DNA from 3 places in the Chitinophaga niabensis genome. Region 3 is predicted to be linked to each of the others. Evidence: riboswitches for the same ligand, from Rfam matches in the RefSeq annotation. Region 3 holds a riboswitch; each other region holds the start of a gene.
What was found. Region 3 has a riboswitch for thiamine pyrophosphate ahead of thiS (sulfur carrier protein ThiS). Riboswitches for the same ligand answer to the same signal wherever they lie in the genome.

Region 1 (7,189 bases), 1.6 Mb from region 3:
CAAGAGGTATGCCAAAAAAATCCTCCCGGTTTGCACCGGGAGGACCATATACTTTCTGTAAGCTTAGCTTAGTGCTTGTGGGTGCTATCAGCGTGAGCAGCAGCAGAATCAACCGGAGCCAGAGCAGCAGAATCAACAGTTGCAGCAGAATCAACAGCAGGAGCTGCGTTCAGCGCTTGAGAATCAGCAGGTGTTGTTGTAGTTGAATCAGTAGTTGAAGTTGAAGCATTGTTACAAGCAACAAACATACCGGTAGCGATAGCTAATACAAATAATTTTTTCATGTTGATTTTGTGTTTTAAATCGCCGCAAAGTTATGCAAAAATCTTATTATACAAAATATAATTTTATATAATATGCACTGAACTACTTCTTTCTAAAGAAAATTTTCAGTGGGACCCCCTGAAAATTAAAGTTTTCGCGCAATTTGTTCTCCAGGTAGTTCCTGTAGGGCGTTTTTATATCGTCCGGCAAATTGGCAAAGAAAGCAAAGGCGGGGGTATGCGTAGGCAATTGCGTTACATATTTGATCTTGATAGGTGTACCTCTTACCACGGGTGGTTTGAACGCATCTATGGCTTTAAGCATGATCTCGTTCAGTTTGGAGGTCTGGATCTTACGTTTCCTGTTCTCATACACATCCAGCGCTACTTCTATCGCTTTGAAAATCCGTTGTTTGTCAGGTACGGAAGTGAAAACGATCGGTACATCATTAAAGGGTGCTATGCGCTCTTTGAGTTCCTTTTCGTAATCGCGGGCGGAGTTGGTGTGTTTTTCCACCAGGTCCCATTTATTTACCAGGATCACGATGCCTTTCCCTTTACGGGCAGCCAGGCTGAAGATGCTGATATCCTGTGCGGTGATGCCTTTTTCAGCATCCAGCAGCAGCATACAGATATCTGCTTCATCCAAAGCCCTTACGGCCCGGATCACGGAATAGAACTCCAGGTCCTCATGCACTTTATTCTTACGGCGGATACCGGCGGTATCTATCAGGATAAATTCTTTCTGGTAGAGATTATACCTGGTGTGAATGGTATCACGGGTGGTACCGGCAATATCTGAAACGATATTCCGCTCCTCTCCTATGAGTGCATTCAGCAGGGATGATTTACCTACATTCGGCTGGCCGATGATGGCAATCTTAGGAATACCGCTGTCCGGGCCTTCCGCCTGTTCATCATCTTCTTTGATCAGCGCTGTTATTTCATCCAGTAGCTCACCGGTGCCGCTTCCGCTCATGGAAGAAAGGAAATGCACATGTTCAAAGCCGAGGCCATAGAACTCAGATGCTTCCAGCTGGCGCTCATGATTATCTACTTTATTTACTGCCAGGAAAACAGGTTTATTGGAGCGGCGCAGCAGATCTGCCACGTCAGCATCCAGGTCTGTAATACCTGTAGTAACATCACACATGAAAAGCACCAGGTTGGCTTCTTCCATGGCAATCTTCACTTGTTTGCGTATCTCACGTTCAAATACATCTTCGCTTTTGGCAACAAAACCGCCAGTATCTATCACGTTGAAGGACTTACCGTTCCATTCAGCGATCCCGTACTGCCGGTCGCGGGTTACCCCACTTGAGTCATCAACGATAGCCTTCCGCTGCTCCAGCAAACGGTTAAATAAAGTTGATTTCCCTACGTTCGGGCGGCCTACAATTGCTACTGTAAAACCAGGCATATTATACTATTTAAATTGTACTTAAATCAATCCGTATTCTTTCAGATACAGATCGTTGTCGCGCCATTTAGGACGCACTTTTACATGTAATTCCAGGAACACTTTACGGTCCAGGAACTTTTCTATATCCACCCTTGCCCTGGAACCTATTTCTTTAATAGACTTTCCTTTTTCGCCAAGGATGATACCCTTTTGTGTTTCGCGGGTAACGATGATCTCTGCGGAGATCTTGGTCAGCGTGGTCTTTTCTTCAAACTGTGTAACCAACACCGCCGTATGATATGGTATCTCTTCTTCGAAGAGTAAAAATATCTTTTCACGGATGATCTCTCCCACGAAGAAACGTGTAGAACGGTCTGTGAGCGTGTCTTCCGGGTAAAATGCCTCGCTTTCCGGCAGGAATTCGAGGATCTGTTTTAAGAGTACATCCAGGCCCTTTTTCTGCAAAGCAGAAATGGTGATCACTGCTTTGGCTTTGCCCCATACTTTGCAGCGTTCGGTCAATGCATCCAGTTCAGCCTTTTCCAGCACATCCATTTTATTGATCACCAGCAGGCAGGTGGCTTTCAGCTTGAGGGAATCAAACATCGCCAGGCATTCTTCCACATTATCTTTTGCCTCCATCATCAGCAGGGCTACATCTGCATCTTCCAGTGCGGAACGTACGGCGCCCATCATTTTCTCATGCATCTTGTATTTGGGATCAATGATACCGGGGGTATCGGAGAACACGATCTGGTAACCGGGTTCCGTTACTACAGCCATGATCCTGTGCCGGGTGGTTTGCACCTTGGGGGTTACAATTGCCAGTTTCTCACCCAACAATGCGTTGAGCAAGGTACTTTTTCCGGCATTAGGTTTACCAAAGATGTTTACAAATCCAGCACGATGCATACTATCTGATTTTTACGTGTGAACTAAGCTGTGGGTGCAATTTAGTACAAATAAAAAAAGCCGAATTGCTTCGGCTTTTTAACTTTTTAGAAGTTTGGAGACTGTGATCTCTTTTACTTTTTTGTAAGGATTTAACTTTTTCGCCGTTGGCGTTTCAGCCTTCCTCTTTACTTTCTTTTGTAGCGAGGAGAGGATTCGAACCTCTGACCTTCGGGTTATGAGCCCGACGAGCTACCTCTGCTCTACCTCGCAATGTGGGTGCAAAGGTAAACGAATTTTAATACTCACCAAATATTTTTCATCCTTTGGCGAAAAATAATTCAGCCTTATCCGTGAAGAAGCTTGCCAGCCGGGTCTTACAAAGGAAGTCTTTTATGACATGTAATAATGAGTAAGTATAATATGTAAAGAGATCACAGTCGGGGCCCTGCTTAAAATGGCAGGTCATCCGCCGGATTTTCTATCTCCGGTTCTGCTGTTCTGCTTCCATTTGTCCGTTGACCACCCGGCAGTAATTTCAGGTCTGTAACCCTTAATTTCAGCACCGCAGTTACTCCTCCTGCATTGTTGTTATAAGTGTCCACTACAGGAACGCCTTCCACAAATACATAGGTACCCTGTAACATGTAAGGCCCCACGGCATTTGGATACCACATGGCGCAATCTACCCAGACCGTCCGGTCTGTTTGAACGCCCTGCGCGTTCCTGTACCTTTCGTTGTGTGCAACATTAAAATTCAGGACTTGTTTTCCGTTCACTGTGTTCTGCACAGCGTTTTTGCCAAGGTGGCCGATGATTTGAAGTTTGATCATTTGATAAATGATTGTTTCGGTTAACAATAATTGTTTCTCAAAATGATCTCTGCTGGAAAAAAGTGGGGAGTACTGTTCCTGGATTAACGGGATGAAGATAATGGAAAAAATACATCCTGAAAAAAATTTGTGCAGAATTCCTGCTGTGTGTCTACCTTTGCAATAGAAACCGGATAAGCACAGCTTATCCTTTTCACCTCGGGGTGCCTTACTATCAGGCTGAGATCACACCCGTTGAACCTGACCAGGTAATGCTGTTTAGGAAAGGTAAGTGACGTTTCCTTACCTGTTTACGATAGTTTGACCATTGCAGCACACCGTGCTACTATGGCTATGCATCATTTTGAATCATTTGAACAAACAGGATCTACCATGAAAAAATTCATGCTCTTAGCGCTGCTGTGCGTATCTGTATTTACACAGGCGCAGGTAGTTATCACCGGTGTAGTAACAGATAAAACATCCGGTAAACCGCTGGAAGGCGCCAGCATCTCTATTTACAACGGCTCCGGTACACATACAGATACTAAAGGACAATACCGCATCACTGTTCCCGGGCATGGTTCCTATACGCTGCAGGCAAGCTTTCTGGGCTTCATTACTATACAGGAAACCATCAAAGTGCAACAGAAAACAACTGAATTAAATATTGCATTACAGGAAACTGGCCTCTTTGTAAAACCTGTGGAGATCTCCAGTCTGCGTGCAGGCAGGAACGCTCCTTTCACCAAATCAGAACTGAGTAAAGAAGATATTGCCAAACAGAACCTCGGGCAGGACCTGCCACTACTGCTCAACCAGCTGCCTTCCGTAGTAACCAATTCGGATGCAGGTGCCGGTGTAGGATATACGGGGCTGAGGGTACGTGGCAGTGACATTACCCGCATCAATGTTACCATCAATGGTATTCCCGTGAACGATGCAGAATCCCAGGGTACCTTCTTTGTGAATATGCCGGACTTTGCTTCTTCCGTGAACAGCATCCAGCTGCAACGTGGTGTAGGCACTTCTACCAATGGCGCCGGGGCTTTCGGAGCTTCACTGAACCTCAGCACCAATCAGTTCAATGATAAAGCATATGCTGAAATTGATAATAGCTACGGCTCTTTTGATACCTGGAAACACACGGTAAAAGCCGGTAGCGGCCTTATTAACGGGCATTTCACAGTAGATGCACGTTTATCAAAGATCTCTTCGAACGGGTATGTTGACAGAGCTGCATCAGACTTACGTTCCTTCTATACCTCCGCTGCATACATCTCTGAAAAAACGGCTATCCGCCTGAATGTATTCTCCGGAAAGGAAAAAACATACCAGGCATGGAATGGTATTTCAAAAGGCGATCTTGATACTAACAGAACATACAACTCAAGTGGCACCCAAAAACCAGGCGCTCCTTATGATAATGAAACGGACAACTACCAGCAGGATCATTATCAGCTGTTCTTTAATCACGCTATTCACAATAACCTGAACTTCAACGTAGCGCTGCATTACACACGTGGCCGCGGTTATTATGAGAATTATCTTGCGGATCAGCTCTATACAGATTATGGCCTGTCAGCACCCATCATCAACGGCGCACCTGTTACCGAAACAGACCTGATCCGTCAGCTATGGCTGGACAATCATTTCTATGGCGGTATATTCTCCGTTAATCACAATGCCGGCAAATTCAGCTGGAGTGCAGGTGGCGGCTGGAACCGTTATGATGGTAAACATTACGGCAAGATCATCTGGGCAGAGCAGGCTATTGAAAAAGATTACCGCTGGTACAACCTGAATTCTTTTAAAACAGATCTCAACTTCTACTGGAAAGGTGAATACGCCATCACTGAAAAACTGAAAGCATTTGCAGATGTGCAGTACAGGCATGTAGTTTATGAACTGAACGGCTTCCGCAAGAACCCGGAGATCCGCCAGAAGAAACGGTATGATTTCTTCAATCCCAAAGGAGGTTTTACTTTCCAGCTGAACAACAAACAACATCTCTATGCTTCCTACGCCATCGGCAATAAAGAACCTAACAGGGATGATTTTGAAGTGGGTTTATTACAAGCTCCTAAGCACGAAACCCTGCGTAACCTGGAAGCGGGCTACGTACTTCGCAGCCAGAAAGGTGGTGTGCAGGCAAACGTGTATTACATGAACTACCGTAATCAACTGGTGCTCACCGGCCAGATCAATGATGTAGGCGCATACGCCAGAACCAATATCCCGAAAAGCTATCGCCTTGGGCTTGAGCTGGATGGCCATTACAATCTATTCCCCCAGCTCACGCTGGCCGGGAACATTGCTTTGAGCCGCAACCGCGTATTTGATTACACAGAGTTCCTGGATGATTGGGATAATGGTGGTCAGAAACCTGTTACGCATAAAGAATCTGATATTTCCTTCTCTCCTAACCTGGTGGCCGGCTATACAGTCAGCGTCAAACCTGTTGCAGGCTTGTCGGTTGACTGGGTTGGTAAATACGTGAGCCGCCAGTTCCTGGATAATTCTTCTGATAAAGCACGTACACTGGATGCTTTCCTGGTGAACGATATCCGCATCAATTATATCGTTCCGCAGCAATTATTTAAGGAGTTAGGTTTGCAACTGATGTTGAACAACGTGTTCAATGAAATGTACGAGCCGAACGGGTATACTTATGGTTACCTGGAAGGTGGGACCGTAAAATCTTCGAACACCTATTTCCCCATGGCCGGCTTCAATTTTATGGCCGGAATAAGGATCGGCTTATAACATTAAAACCCGCTACCACAGCGGGTTTTTTATTGCTGTCAATTCATGACATAAGGAGTTTTTTTTCGTATATTTGAACATGAAATTTATCGACAACGAACTGCAGGAAAGACTCCTTAATTTTTACAAAGGCCAAGGCAAATTAACCGTACTTACAGGGGCAGGGCTTTCTGCCGACAGTGGTATTCCAACCTTCCGGGATAAAGATGGATTCTGGACCGTTGGCTCCGTCAACTACATGCCTGAAGAAATGGGCACCTACAAAATGTTCCTTAAACAACCGCTCGATGTATGGAAATGGTTCCTGTACAGACTGGGTATTTGTTCCAAAGCGAACCCCAATGTTGGGCATTATGCCATAAAAGAACTGGAAGATCTTTTCGGCAGCAGGTTCCAGCTGATCACACAGAATGTGGACGGACTTCATTTTAAAGCCGGAAGCGCAAGAGATGCTGCCTACCTGATACATGGCACGCTTGAATATTCCCGTTGCGGAGAAGGGTGCTCCGATGATCTTTACCCCTATCCCAACCTTCCGATGGAAAAAGGAGATGAGCTCACACCGGAACAAATAGAGACATTAAAATGCCCTGTATGCCGCTCTTATTTAAGACCGCATGTGTTGTGGTTCGATGAATACTATAATGAAATGTACTATAAGCTGGATAGCTCTCTGCGTGCGGCCAAACAAACAGGGTTATTGCTTGTTGTAGGCACATCAGGTTCTACCAATCTTCCTGTAAGGATTGCCACCCAGGTTTTAAACAGCGGTGGGTTTATTATTGATATTAATAAACACCCTAACCATTTTTCAGATATGGCCAGCGATAAAATGTATGGCTATGCGCTTAAAGGCAGCAGTAGTGATATCTTACCGGAGTTTGTAGAACTATTCAAAGGCTTTACTAAGACAATATAGCAAGTTTCGGGTTTTAAATCCCCCTCAGATCAGCAACCTTTGCTGTATGAAACTACAAAACAAAACAGCCCTGATCACTGGTGGAACCAGTGGCATCGGTTTAGCAACAGCACAGGACTTTATCCGCGAAGGCGCA
Region 2 (7,189 bases), 2.0 Mb from region 3:
GACCTGGGGATCGGTGTGATTGAACATGAAATAAAGAAATTCAGGGAATTTGCAGAAAAATGGAGGAAATTACCGGAGGACAAGCAGCTGGCCAAACTGGTGGAAGTGTTCCACCGCCATGGAACCAATGGTTTCATTTGTTTAATGGGTTCACTCTCCCCTGATTTTGAAACATTTACAGCCCCCATGAAAGCTAAAGTGCAGGAAATGGGGAACGATATAGTGAACTGGCTCAGCACCTGCCTGGAAAATGGAAGGGTTAATGGCCGTTTTTATTTTGAAGGAGAGGCATCTGACAGGGCGTTGCTGCTGATCACTAATTTACAGTCGTCATTGATATTATCGAGAGTATTGGGGCCATCCGTATTCAACCGGGTAAGCAACAGGATATTAAAAGATTTAAAGCCATGAAAACTATGAAAAGAGTTGTTGTAACAGGCCTTGGTGCCGTAACCCCGCTTGGTAATGATGTTAGCTCCTTCTGGGAGTCTTTAACAGCCGGTAAAAGCGGTGCGGCCACTATTACCCGTTTTGATGCTTCCCGTTTCAGAACACGTTTTGCGTGTGAGCTGAAGGGTTTCAATGCGGCAGACTTTATTGATAAAAGCGAACTGCGTAAAACAGATCCGTTCACACAATATGCACTCGTAGCTTCTGATCAGGCCATCAAAGATTCCGGCCTGGATTTTTCCGGTATGGATCCCTTCGCTACCGGTGTGATCTGGGGATCAGGACAGGGTGGTATGCAAACATTTGAAGAGCAGGTAACAGAATATGTGGAAGGTGGATTCAATCCGCGTTTTTCTCCTTATTTCGTTCCCAAGCTGATCACCAATATGGCTTCCGGCATGATCTCCATGCAGCATGGATTGATGGGCATTAATTACACTACTGTTTCTGCATGCGCCACTTCTAATACCGCCATAATGGATGCATTCAACTACATCCGTTTGGGTAAAGCGAAAGTGATCATCACAGGAGGTTCCGAAGCGCCAATAACTCCGGCTTCTGTTGGTGGCTTCTGTGCCATGAAAGCCATGTCTATCAGGAATGATGATCCTGCTGCCGCTTCCCGGCCTTTTGATGTGAACAGGGATGGATTTATCATGGGCGAAGGAGCGGGTGCCTTGGTGCTCGAAGAATATGAACATGCCAAAGCACGTGGTGCAAAAATATATGCAGAAGTTGCAGGTGCAGCCATGACAGCAGATGCGTATCATATGACGGCTACACACCCTGAAGGGCTGGGCGCTTTACAGGCGATGAAGTTTGCTTTGGAAGATGGCGGGCTGAATGCAGAAGAGGTGGGCTACCTCAATGCACATGCTACTTCTACGCCCGTTGGCGATCTGAGTGAAATTGCAGCCATCCGTAAAATGTTTGGTGACACAGCGGCTCATTTGCATATCAGCGCTACCAAATCCATGACAGGACATTTGCTGGGAGCAGCCGGCGCCATTGAAGCAATTGCGAGTGTGATGAGTATTGTAAAAAGTGTTATTCCACCTACGATCAATACAACGGAATTAGACCCTGCTATTCCTGCGAGTTTGCAGATTGTGTTAGGTTCGGCGGTAGAGAAAGAAGTAAAGGTGGCGATGAGTAATACTTTCGGCTTTGGGGGGCATAACGGGATTGTGGTGTTTAAAAAGTTTTAGTGGTCTTAAAGAACTATGGTTTGTGTTTTTAACACACTGCCCATAAAAAGCCCCGATGATCCATCGGGGCTTTTTCTTTAAGCAATATTTATCAGCTGCCTCTTGCACCACCTGTTTTAACAGGTTTCTTTGCAACGTTCGCTTGTTTGCCCGGTTTCATAAAGGACGCATTGTTCACCCCCGGCTGATTAGTCTTACTCTGCTTATTGTCCCTTTTGCCGCCTTTCTTGTTACTGTTATTTAATAATGACATAGCTTTTAGAATTGGTGCAAAACAAATATAGTAAATTTTTGCAGTGATATTCTGTTATCTTTATTTACATGAATACCAGGTACTTACTTTCCCTGCTGCTCTGTTCCACGCTGGCAGCTAATGCCCAGACCCTCAGCAATCCGGTGCTGGATAAAGATTTTCCTGATCCCACGGTGATCCGCGTCAATGGAAAATATTATGCTTATGCCACACAGGGCCGTGGCCACATACAGGTGTCTGTTTCTGAAGATCTGCAGCATTGGAGTGATCCGGCGGATGCGCTTCCGGTAAAACCCGTTTGGGCAGATAAACATTTCTGGGCACCGCATGTACTCTATGATTCCTCCATTCAGAAATATGTACTCTTCTATTCCGGGGAATCCACAGATACTACAACCGGTAAATGTTTAGGAGTGGCTTATGCTACGCAGCCGGAAGGGCCGTTTACAGATAAAGGGTCTCCCCTGATCTGCGGAGAGGGCTTTGAACATATAGATCCCATGGCTTTTATAGACCCGCAAACGGGCAAAAAACTCCTGTACTGGGGCTCTGGTTTTAAACCGATCAGGGTGCAGGAAATGAGGGATGATTGGTCTGATTTTAAACCCGGTTCCAAACCGGTGCCGGTTGTTTGGCCGGGTAAGGAAAAGAATTATACAAGGCTGATAGAAGGTGCCTGGCTGGATTATCATGCAGGGAAATATTATCTCTATTATTCCGGTGATAACTGTTGCGGGAAGGATGCAAATTATGCCGTGCTGGTATCAAGAGCGGATCATGCGGAAGGGCCTTTTGAAAGCCATGGGGTGATACTGGAAAAGGATAGTATCTGGTTAGCGCCCGGGCATAATTCTGTTTTTAAAGATGCGCAGGGTAATAACCATATTGCTTATCATGCTATTCACCGGCAGAAGGGAGGAGGAAGAGTATTTTGTATCAGCTCGCTGGTGTATGCGAATGGATGGCCGGTGGTGAAGCCATAAATAAAAGAGGCGGTATTATAGATACCGCCTCTTTTTTTAATTAATAGCAATCTCTTTCGTTGCTTTCGTCTGCTCTTTGCTTTTTGGAATACTCAGTTTTAAAATGCCATCTGTATAACTGGCACTGATCTGATCATCCTTTGTATTGTCCGGCAGCCTGAAAGTTCGGGTGAAAGAGCTGTAACTGTATTCTCTCCGGCTGTATTGTTTGCCATTACCGTTTTCAGATGACTCCTGTTTTGTTTCCGCGCTGATGCTTAATACATCATCATCCACCTTGATCTTGAAATCTTCTTTTTTAAATCCGGGTGCTATCACATCTACGCTGTATTGTTTGTCATCCTCGGAAATATTTACAGCTGGTAGAGATTTTGACTGTCTTCCGTTTTCAAAAGGGAAGAAGCTTTCCAGGTTAAAGAAGTCGCGCCAGGGATCATACGCTTTCAGACCCTTGTCGGTTCTTTCCAGATTTTTCATATGTACCTCCTTTTTAGATTTCTACCGGAAAAACCAGGCCATGGCCTATAAACTTATCAACCATGCTATAATATGCACAATATGTAGAGGAATGTGGAAATAATTTCCGGTGAAAACTGCTGTAGCATTGGATTGTATTGAATTTCAGTAAACTGTGCAAAGCTGTTTTTCTGGCACAATTATTTATATATAGTATTCAGAAGTTTCTTAGTAAGAGGTGGTCTGACACCATGCAGACCTGAGATCATACTCTTAATACCTGATCTGGATAATACCAGCGTAGGAAACAAGAAACGTTCAGAGGCTCCGGAATTCCCGGAGCCTTTTTTTATGCATGCAACCTTTGAAACAGGCATTCGTCTTTATAGCATGAGATACCTTATACTGTTGTTACTGATCTCCTCTACCTCTTACGGGCAAATGAAGTACTTCTCCCGTAAGCAACTTGATAAATTCCTGAAGGTACAGATGAAGTCCCTCGGCATGCCGGGCCTCTCCATTGCTGTGATCCGGAAGGGAAAGATCGTTTATCACAGGGCACTGGGTGTAACCAATACAACTACACCTGTTAAAGTGGATGATCAATCTATCTTTGAAGCAGCCTCTTTATCCAAACCGGTATTTGCCTACCTGGCGCTGAAAATGGTAGATAAGGGTTTGCTGAACCTTGATAAGCCCCTGTACCAATATCTCCCTTTTCCTGAGTTGGAATATGATCAACGTTATAAACTGATCACTGCGAGGATGGTGCTGGACCATACAACAGGTTTTCCCAACTGGCGTTGGTTTGACCTGGCGGACTCTGCACGGCAGATCAAACGGGGAGATATGTATATTAAGAAAGAGCCGGGTACTTTCACTTATTCGGGAGAAGGATATCATTACCTGGCCAAGGTATTGGCGCATCTGAATAAGATGCCGCTAAGCAAGCTGGATGCTGTTTTCCGGCAGGAAGTAGCCGTTCCTTTAGGAATGCAGTATGCCTGGTTCACTTATAATGATTTCATGGGGCAGCATAAAGTAACAGGACATAAGAATGGTAAAGTAGAAGGAAGAAGATGGCCGATGGCATTCCCAGATGAAGATTCTACTTCCTTTGGCGCTGCCGGGAAACTGCATACGGAAGCAGTGAGCTATGCGCATTTCCTGGTAGGATTGATGAAGGATGAAACACATGAAGAAATGTTCAAGGCGCAAACAGCTGTGCCTGAAAATTACAATGAAGGTGTAGTGGCCTGGGGATTAGGATTAGCCATAAGGCCAACGAAGTATGGCATCGCTTATCAGCATGGCGGCAACAACGGTAATTTTCAATCCGGCTGCCTGTTCTATAAAGAGAAAAAGAGCGGTTACGTGTTCTTTACTAACTGCAATAAGGGAGATGTTTTTAATGAGCGGTTACAGGTGTTTTTAGAGATCTTATAGCTGTTCTTCTGGCACAGTTTTTTCTGTATAATTATCAGAATTTTCTTTAGAATATGATATGGGTAAAACCAACATAGGAAAAAGAAATATTCAAAGTCTCCGGAATCTCCGGAGACTTTTTTTATGGGCATAGTGTTTGACTTTCTAATTGCAAAATCAAACGTTATGAGTTATCATCAATATGAAACATACAAAAATCGTTAGATGCAACTGGCGGACATTATTATAGCAGAGATCCGGCAGAAAGGTCCTGTTTCCTTTCACGATTTTATGGAGGCATCGCTGTATTATCCAGGGTTGGGATATTATACCGGTTCCGGTGAGCAGTTTGGAGAGCAGGGTGATTATTATACGAGCCCGTATATATCCCCGGCTTTTGGTGCCATGATTGCACGGCAGCTGGAAGAGATGTGGCGCGTTATGGGTAAACCCCCTTTCACGATCGTGGAATTTGGGGCAGGCAGTGGCATGCTTTGCCATGATATCCTGAGCTATCTTTCCGGGAATACCTCATTATACCAGCATCTTCAATATTGTATCATTGAAAAGAGTCCGCTTATGCGGGAAAAACAACAAAAACACCTTCATGATAAAGTATATTGGTTTGATGCAATTGAAGAGATCCATGGTGTTACGGGCTGCATCCTCTCCAACGAATTAATAGATAACTTTTCTGTACATCGCGTGAAGATGGAAGATGAATTAAAAGAAGTATATATCGATTACCAGGATAAGAACTTCCTGGAGATCTTAAAACCGGCTCCCGCCGTTTTACAGGACTACCTGGATGAACAGGGCATATCCCTGCCCTTCGGTTACAGAACAGAGATCAACCTGGAAGCCGCAGACTGGATCAGCTCTGTTGCGGAGGCATTGGAGAGAGGATATGTGATGACAATTGATTACGGTTATGCTGCACAGGATCTGTACTCAGAGAAAAGAAGAGAGGGTACGCTGATGTGTTATAACAGGCATGAAATAAATGATCAGCCTTATATTAATATAGGCCACCAGGATATTACCGCACACGTGAACTTTACCGCACTTAAAGAGTGGGGTTGTCAACATGGCTTACAATGCTGTGGTTTAATCAACCAGGCCGGTTTCCTCCTGTCGCTGGGCCTGAAAGAATACTTACGTACCATTGCACTGGTGGGAATGGACCTGGTCAGTGCTGTAAAGAAGGAAGCCTTCATTACCCGTAAACTATTGCTGGAAATGGGAGAGCGGTTCAAGGTATTGATCCAGCAAAAGGGCACTCCGCCTTATGCACTTACCGGTTTGAAAATGAAATAGTATCTTAGCCCCCAATTGCTTACGCCCACATGGCAAAATCTGACTTAGAACTATGGCAGCAGATCCGGTCGCACGACCTGGAGGCATTTGGTGAACTATACGAGCGGCATTGGGAAATGTTGTTCGAAGCCGCCTGGCGCAGGCTGTATGATAAAGATGCCGCCAAGGATATTGTGCAGGAGGTGTTCATTTACTGCTGGCAGAAAAAAGACCAGATCCATATTACAGATTCCGTAGCCGGCTATTTAAGTACGGCTGTACGCTTCAAAGTACTGAACCACCTGAAAGCAGAGGGTACCCGCCAGAAATATGAGCAGCAGGCCGGAGCCGCGTTGCCGCAGGTAACCCATATCCCCAATCAGGACCTGCATAACACTTACCACCGGGAGGTGGAAAAATTGCCCCCTAAAATGCGGGAGGTATTTATGGACAGCCGGGAAAGCGGACTGTCTATTTCCGAGATCGCGGAAAAACGCGCTTTATCTCCACAAACAGTTAAGAATCAACTATCCGGGGCTCTAAAGAAACTACGGGAAGGGCTGGGGAATTTCTTCATGGAATAATTTTTTTAAACCGGCATAGTACTACCGCCGGTTGAGCATTGTCTATTAAACGTAACAGCACATGAACAAGCCGGAAGAGCATATCATTCAATCTTTGCTGGAAAAGCATGCACTGGGTATCTGTACCCCGGAAGAGATCGCGGTATTGCATGAATGGTATGATGCTTTCCCCGATAAAGGCCCTGCCTTTGCGGATGAAGAAGATAAGAAAAGGTGGAAGAAAGAGATGAAGGCTGCTGTGATGGATACCATCCAACCCCGGAAAACAACGCGGCGGATGTATTGGCAGATAGCCGCTGCCGCAGTATTGGTGGTAGCAGTGGCTACTTTTCTGCTGAAACCCTGGGAGCCGGAATACATTGGTGTAATGGCGCCAAAAGGAAAAGGGGTGATGCGGTTTGAACTGCCGGACCATTCCATTGTGTGGTTGCAGGCAGGCTCTACTATTCGTTATGAAGGAAGAAATGTGGAACTGGTAGATGGGGTAGCGGGTTTCTCGGTAACACAGAATAGTAATGAGCCTTTTATGGTGCG
Region 3 (7,189 bases):
ATCTTCATGGAACAGAAATGAGGTCCGCACATAGAACAGAAGTGTGCCACTTTTGCGCCATCCGCCGGCAACGTTTCATCATGAAAACTACGAGCCGTATCGGGATCGAGGGAGAGGTTGAACTGATCTTCCCAGCGGAACTCAAAGCGCGCTTTGCTCAATGCATTATCTCTGTGTTGTGCGCCGGGATGCCCTTTGGCAAGGTCGGCCGCATGTGCCGCGAGTTTATAAGTGATCACCCCTGTTTTCACATCTTCACGGTTGGGAAGGCCGAGATGTTCTTTAGGCGTTACATAACAAAGCATGGCCGTTCCGAACCATCCGATCATGGCTGCGCCGATGGCAGAAGTAATGTGATCATAACCAGGAGCGATATCTGTAGTTAAAGGCCCGAGGGTATAGAAGGGTGCTTCATGGCATTCTTTCAATTGTTTGTCCATGTTCTCTTTGATGAGATGCATGGGCACATGCCCCGGCCCTTCTATCATTACCTGTACATCGTGGCGCCAGGCTATTTTAGTGAGTTCACCCAATGTTTCCAGTTCTGCGAACTGCGCAGCATCATTGGCGTCTGCAATTGAACCCGGGCGGAGACCATCGCCGAGAGAGAAAGCCACATCATATGCTTTCATGATCTCGCAGATCTCTTCAAAATGCGTGTAGAGGAAATTTTCTTTATGATGTGCCAGGCACCATTTAGCCATGATGGAACCACCGCGGGAAACAATGCCTGTAGTGCGTTTGGCCGTAAGCGGAATATAACGGAGTAATACTCCGGCATGGATGGTAAAGTAATCCACCCCCTGTTCCGCCTGTTCAATTAAGGTATCGCGGAAAAGTTCCCAGGTGAGGGCTTCCGCTTTACCATTCACTTTTTCCAATGCCTGGTAAATAGGCACAGTACCCACCGGCACCGGGCAATTCCGGATGATCCACTCACGGGTTTCATGAATGTTCTTGCCTGTGCTGAGGTCCATAATGGTATCCGCACCCCAGCGGCAGGCCCATACTGCTTTTTCTACTTCTTCCTCAATGCTGGAAGTAACAGCAGAGTTCCCGATGTTGGCATTGATCTTTACGAGAAAATTCCGGCCAATGATCATCGGCTCACTTTCCGGGTGATTGATGTTAGAAGGAATAATGGCACGGCCTTCTGCAATTTCCTTCCGCACAAATTCCGGCGTGATCCAGGATGGCGCCATCCCGGCACCAAAATTGTTGCCTTTATGCTGATGCCAGAGGGATTGATCTTTACGGTACAATTCCTCTGCCCGCTGATTCTCACGAATAGCGATGTATTCCATTTCCGGTGTGATGATACCCTGCTTTGCATAATGCAATTGGGAAACATTTTTACCCGGTTTGGCGCGCAGGGGCAATTGCAGATGTTCAAAACGGAGATGTTCCAGGGCTGGAGAACGCAAACGTTCCCGCCCGTATTCGGAAGAAAAATCATGGAGCAGGGTTACATCTGCGCGGTCTAAGATCCATTGCTGGCGCAGCCTGGGAAGCCCCCGGCGAACGTCTATCTCAATGGCATCGTCTGTATAAGGGCCACTGGTATCATAAACTGTTACAGGGGCATTCTGTTCAGTAAGCTTAGATCCGTGCAACCGTGTATCCGATAACGTTATCTCCCGCATACTTACGGAAATATCATGCAGGGTACCCGGTACGTATATTTTCTTTGATCCGGCAAATGAGCCGCGGCTAATTGTTTTCATGGTAAACAGATTAAAATGTAAGAGAATGGAGCATACGCGCAGAGCAGCACCTCTGTTGAAGAGTGCGACGCAACGATGCTGAATAACGATAAAAAGCTGATTACATAAAAAAATTACCCGCCCTGTGTGGCCTGGATGATCGTAATGTTATCCGCCGGATGTAATAGTCTGGATGGCCAGTCCGGCTTCGGGACGACCTCCTGGTTGATGGCAACTGCAATGCCTTTGAGCGATGAGAGTTGAATAAACTGTAAGAGCGCAGTAACGGAAGTTTCCGGCTGCACCGCATAAAGTTTATTGTTTACAAGCACTTCCATTTGGAAAGAGTTTAGGTGAAACAATAAACTTTAAGGATGTGAGGATGAGGAAGGTTCAGTATACTTTTCCCTACGTCAGTGTGAACTGCATCAGGTACTGAGGGTATCATCTCAGTTCCGGGTTTTAACCGGAACACCCCTAAAGTGATCACAAATCTAATTAAATTTATACAACAAGGAGGAACAAATATGAAAAGGACAGACAACGCTTCCCGTATCATCATGGCTTCCCCGGAAACCATTTACCAGGCGCATCTCGACCCAAAGGCTGTTGCCGCCTGGCGCCCGCCGAAAGGCATGACCTGCAGGATCTATGCGTTCAATCCACAGGAAGGCGGGACCTACAAAATGGCATTTATTTATGCGGATAAAGAACAGGCATACGGCAAAACATCAGCACATGAAGATGTTTTCTCCGGGCGTTTTGAAGAACTCATTCCCAATAAAAAAATTGTGGAAATAGTAACGTTTGAATCAGATGATCCCGCTTTTGCAGGAGCGCTAAAATTCACAACAACACTTACAGCTGTGGCCAGTGGTACGGAAGTAGACGTGAAAGCAGAGAATGTGCCGTCCGGTATAACACGCGAAGACCACCAGGCCGGCATGGACGCTTCTCTGCAGAACCTGGCGGAATTTACAGAGTAGCATTATCTTTGATAGATAGATTCAGTTAAATTGCAAGCATGAACTACCGCACGATAGTATTCTTTTCTTTATTGTTTATAACAGCCTGCCAGTCTCCCGCTCCTAAAAAGGTAGTGGTAGAAAATATAACCCTGGTGGATAGTATGGAGGATCCCCTCGAAATGGGAAAAGACACGATTATAGCGCCGGTAATTGATAGTGTGCAAATAGATTCTACCGCCATCTTTGGAAAATGGACGCAACCCGTACAGGGAATAGACAGTATCTTCCAGGGATTCCAGTTAAAGAAGAATGGCATTGCCAGCTCCATTAATATGGAAACACTGAAATACGATAAATGGAAGCTTTTAAAGGATACGCTGCTGCTGTGGAGTCATTCAGAGGGAGTTGCAACCAGAACGGCAACCATAGATACCCTGCTGGTAAAAACGTTGAATGATACCGTGTTGGTGGCCTGGCCGATAACTGCAGCTACTGGTTATCTGGAAACATTCAAACGCCCGAGGAAAGGGAAATAATAAGGACAATCAAGTTCCTCCATCCGGATTCTGGAGTTTTTCTTTCTGTCGGGTACGGTTATAATAGACCGTCACCCAGAAAGAGGAACTTGCTCAGCGCATCAGACGCTATATACTATAAGTTATATGTTTGCCAAACGCCAATAGCAGTGGCTACGATTGATAAGAACAATCCTGCTACAGCCATTTGCAGATCATCAATATTCTTACGGGCAATCACGATGGTCACTAAACTGCAGAATACAGCAGCTGCGCCAAGGTAGATGGATACTTCAGAAGATTTGCTGATGAATGCAAAACCAGCGGCTAATACGCCAATAAAGATAGATGCGAAGCCTGCAATCTTAGGCAGACTCGTTGGGTGATGTTGGTGCATTGTAATAGATATTATATATAGTGAACAAATAAAACCTTACTGTTGTAAACTCGTCTGTTGCTTTACCTCCGGCACTTCTTCCCATGGTGTTTTTAATAACGGCCCGATCTGCTGATAACGGGCGTCCTGGTATTCATCCAGTCCGTAACTTATGCTGGTTGTATCTTTCACCGTTACAAACGTTCCAAACAAGCGATCCCAGATAGAAAATATGTTAGCATAGTTAGAATCAGTTTCCGGCTGATGACGGCTATGATGCACTTTATGCATGTCCGGCGATACGATGATCCAGCTCAAACCTTTATCCAGCCAATGCGGCAGGTAAATGTTGGCATGATTGAACTGGCTCATAAAAGCCGATATCGTTTGATATAACATTACCATCCAGATAGGAACCCCCGCTACCACAATGGCCACAAATAAAGCCACTACCCTGAACACACTTTCTATGGGATGATGCCGCAATGCGGTAGTGGCATCAATCGCCGTATCTGTATGATGGATCTTATGGAAGTGCCACATCCATGCGATCTTATGTTGTACCAGGTGCACCAGGTAAGCCCCTATAAAGTCCAGCAGCAGCAAAGCCAGTATAGCATGCAACCAGGCTGGTAAATTAACAAGGTATAATACCCCGAACCGCTCCGCACTTGTCCATTCCGATGCTTTTACGATCAGGAAAGCAAACCCCAGGTTCACCGCTGCTGTTGTGAGCGTAAAAAAGAGATTCGTACCTGCATGTTTATATTTATTATTACTAAAGCGCAATCTTGGGATCACCCCTTCGATCAACCATAATATCACGAGACCGGCAACCAAAATAGCCGTACGGTAATACGAGGGTATATTTTCGAAAAAGTCGATCATTAAATAAAGAATTACGTGGGTTATTTCAGAGGAGTAGGGTTAGGTATCAGTTACGTTTCTAAAGAAAAATTACGACATTTTGCCCAATTGTAGCGGGTTTCGGCGGAATTTTTCTTATTATAAAAACAAGCTATTCATTCGTAAGATCATTTATATAATAAGAAATTGTTAACTATCGAGGGGTTTTGGCTCTTTTGCGGATGCCTATATAAATTCAATAATATATAAGTTTCATTAATGGGTGTCCGGTGGGTACAAAAAAGCCCGGCAGGATTCCTACCGGGCTTTTGAGCTATTTTTTGAGAATTAGTTGTTCAGTAATAATGGCATTACCAGCATCAACAGATCTTCTTCTGCTCCCTTTTCTACCGGGCGGAGAATACCTGCTTTAGTGGGTGCGCTCAGATCGATCGTGATCTCATCACCTTCTGCTGCGTTCAGCATTTCAATGAGGAACTTAGCGTTGAAAGCGATCTGCATATCCTCGCCGCTGTATTGGCAACTCATACGCTCATTACCTTCAAAGGAGAAGTCAACATCCTGTGCAGAAAGCTGTAACTCGCTGCCGGAGATATTGAGGGCTACCTGGTTAGTGCTCTTGTTAGCGAAAACGCTCACACGTTTGAGACCGTTCTGGAAATCACTTTTCACCAAAGTAAGGCGGTAAGGGTTTTCCTTCGGGATCACCACTTTATAATCAGGGAAACGGGCATCGATCAGGCGGCAGATCATTTGTGCGTTATCATGAGAAACGAAGAAGTGATTACCGCTGTAAGATACCTTGATCTCTGTATCATTATCAGGAATAGCAGCTTTCAGGAGGTTCAAAGGTTTCTTTGGAACAATGAAAGTATCTGCCTGCGGGCATTTAACGTCTGTACGGATGTATTTAACAAGACGGTGTGCGTCTGTTGCTACGAACGTGATATTATCCGGATGCAGTTCAAAGAACACCCCTGTCATTTGCGGACGCAGATCATCATTGCTCACTGCAAACAGTGTTTTGTTGATAGCAGTGATCAGTGCAGAGGCCGTCATCGTGAAATTGGTAGCATCTTCAGCAGCAGGTTCTTTCGGGAAGTTCTCCGGATTTTCACCCATTACTTTATACTTACCATTGTCAGACGTGATCTCTACAGCGAATGAATTCAAATCGATGTTGAAGGTCAACGGCTGATCAGGCAGGTTCTTCAATGAATCCAGCAGGATCTTTGCAGGAATGCAGATACGGCCGGTTTCTTTAGCTTCTACCTCCAGCTTCACCTTCATAACGGTTTCCAGGTCGGTAGCTACTACGGTGAGCTCGTTTTTTTCTATCAGGAAGAGAAAGTCTTCCAGGATAGGCAAAACCGTGTTAGAGTTGATCACACCGCTGATCTGTTGCAATTGTTTCAATAAGGTAGAAGAAGAAACGATAAACTTCATAAGGTTACTTAATAATTGTTGCAAATGTAAGGCAAACAAAGATAGAAAGTTTTGCCAATCATCCTCGCCCGCTTTTCAACATCTACATGCATGATACGGAAGTGTAATGTTTGTAAAAAACCACGAAAAAGCAGCAATTATTGAATGAATCGCAAGAATGACCACTCTATATTGAAAATATAGAAAACACTTCGCTGATCCTTTAAAATTATCTATAAAACGGTTAGTTTTGCGGGCGCAAAAATCATCATTCATATTTAAACTAAAAATTGGGGTTATGAAACTGTCTCATTTAGCCGAAACGCTGATAGGTTCCGAAATTATCAAACTTGCCGGAGAGATCAAGGAAAAGCAGGCTAAGGGCGAAAAGATCTACAATTTCACCATCGGAGACTTCGATCCCAAAGTGTTTCCTATTCCCATTGAATTTGAGAATGAGATAGCACAGGCGTACAGAGATAAATACACCAACTACCCACCTGCAGATGGTATCGCAGAATTGCGCAAAGCTGTTGGTGATTTCATCGCAGAACGCGAAGGGCTCAGCTACGATCCTAACAGCGAGATCGTGATCTCCTGTGGTGGCCGTCCCATCATCTATGCTACTTACCGCACTATCGTAGACCGCGGCGAGAAAGTGATCTATGCCACTCCATCCTGGAATAATAACCACTACACACACTTCCTGGAAGGGGAACACGTAGTGCTGGAGGCAAAAGCTGAAAACGATTTCATGCCCACTGCCCCAGAACTGAAACCATTGCTGAAAGGCGCTACCCTCCTGGCTTTATGCTCCCCGCAGAACCCAACCGGTACCACCTTCGGTAAAAAACAACTGGAAGAGATCTGTGACATGGTGCTGGAAGAAAATAAGAGCCGCGCAGAAGGTGAAAAACCTCTCTACGTGCTGTTCGACCAAATGTACTGGGTACTCACTTTCGGAGACACCGAGCACTACAACCCCGTTTCCCTCCGTCCTGAAATGAAGAACTATACCGTATTCATTGATGGTATGAGTAAAGCTTTCGCCGGTACCGGTGTAAGGGTGGGTTGGGCACTTGGTCCAAAACATGTAATGACCAAAATGAAAGCCATCCTTTCTCACGTAGGTGCCTGGAGCCCTATGGCAGAACAGAAAGCGGCTGCTAAATACCTCGTTCAGAAAGAAGCAGTAGATAAATACCTCGCACATTTCAAAGGAGAGGTAGAAGAAAGACTGGTGAAAATATACGAAGGCTTCGATGCTCTGAAAAAAGCAGGTCATAAAGTAGATGCCATCGCGCCACAGGCTGCGATCTATTTAACCATCAAACT

Region 1: another riboswitch for thiamine pyrophosphate. It lies ahead of AAHN97_RS17900 (TonB-dependent receptor); the one in region 3 lies ahead of thiS (sulfur carrier protein ThiS).
Region 2: another riboswitch for thiamine pyrophosphate. It lies ahead of AAHN97_RS16375 (serine hydrolase domain-containing protein); the one in region 3 lies ahead of thiS (sulfur carrier protein ThiS).

What each region holds. Positions count from the first base shown of each region.
Region 1 is NZ_CP154260.1:4,524,520-4,531,708, forward strand. It holds gene AAHN97_RS17875 (hypothetical protein) at 69-284, opposite strand; gene der (ribosome biogenesis GTPase Der) at 367-1,683, opposite strand; gene era (GTPase Era) at 1,705-2,577, opposite strand; tRNA gene AAHN97_RS17890 (tRNA-Met) at 2,758-2,829, opposite strand; gene AAHN97_RS17895 (single-stranded DNA-binding protein) at 3,009-3,389, opposite strand; TPP riboswitch at 3,579-3,671, shown strand; gene AAHN97_RS17900 (TonB-dependent receptor) at 3,762-6,134, shown strand; gene AAHN97_RS17905 (SIR2 family NAD-dependent protein deacylase) at 6,214-7,053, shown strand; gene AAHN97_RS17910 (SDR family oxidoreductase) at 7,100-7,189, shown strand, end outside.
Region 2 is NZ_CP154260.1:4,157,711-4,164,899, reverse strand. It holds gene AAHN97_RS16400 (TetR/AcrR family transcriptional regulator) at 1-411, shown strand, start outside; gene fabF (beta-ketoacyl-ACP synthase II) at 417-1,658, shown strand; gene AAHN97_RS16390 (hypothetical protein) at 1,750-1,911, opposite strand; gene AAHN97_RS16385 (glycoside hydrolase family 43 protein) at 1,980-2,894, shown strand; gene AAHN97_RS16380 (Hsp20/alpha crystallin family protein) at 2,931-3,371, opposite strand; TPP riboswitch at 3,574-3,674, shown strand; gene AAHN97_RS16375 (serine hydrolase domain-containing protein) at 3,741-4,796, shown strand; gene AAHN97_RS16370 (class I SAM-dependent methyltransferase) at 5,001-6,092, shown strand; gene AAHN97_RS16365 (RNA polymerase sigma factor) at 6,122-6,655, shown strand; gene AAHN97_RS16360 (FecR family protein) at 6,717-7,189, shown strand, end outside.
Region 3 is NZ_CP154260.1:6,131,458-6,138,646, reverse strand. It holds gene thiC (phosphomethylpyrimidine synthase ThiC) at 1-1,724, opposite strand, end outside; gene thiS (sulfur carrier protein ThiS) at 1,838-2,041, opposite strand; TPP riboswitch at 2,092-2,192, opposite strand; gene AAHN97_RS24575 (SRPBCC domain-containing protein) at 2,231-2,689, shown strand; gene AAHN97_RS24570 (lipocalin family protein) at 2,728-3,207, shown strand; gene AAHN97_RS24565 (hypothetical protein) at 3,323-3,583, opposite strand; gene AAHN97_RS24560 (sterol desaturase family protein) at 3,620-4,450, opposite strand; gene dnaN (DNA polymerase III subunit beta) at 4,757-5,875, opposite strand; gene AAHN97_RS24550 (pyridoxal phosphate-dependent aminotransferase) at 6,153-7,189, shown strand, end outside.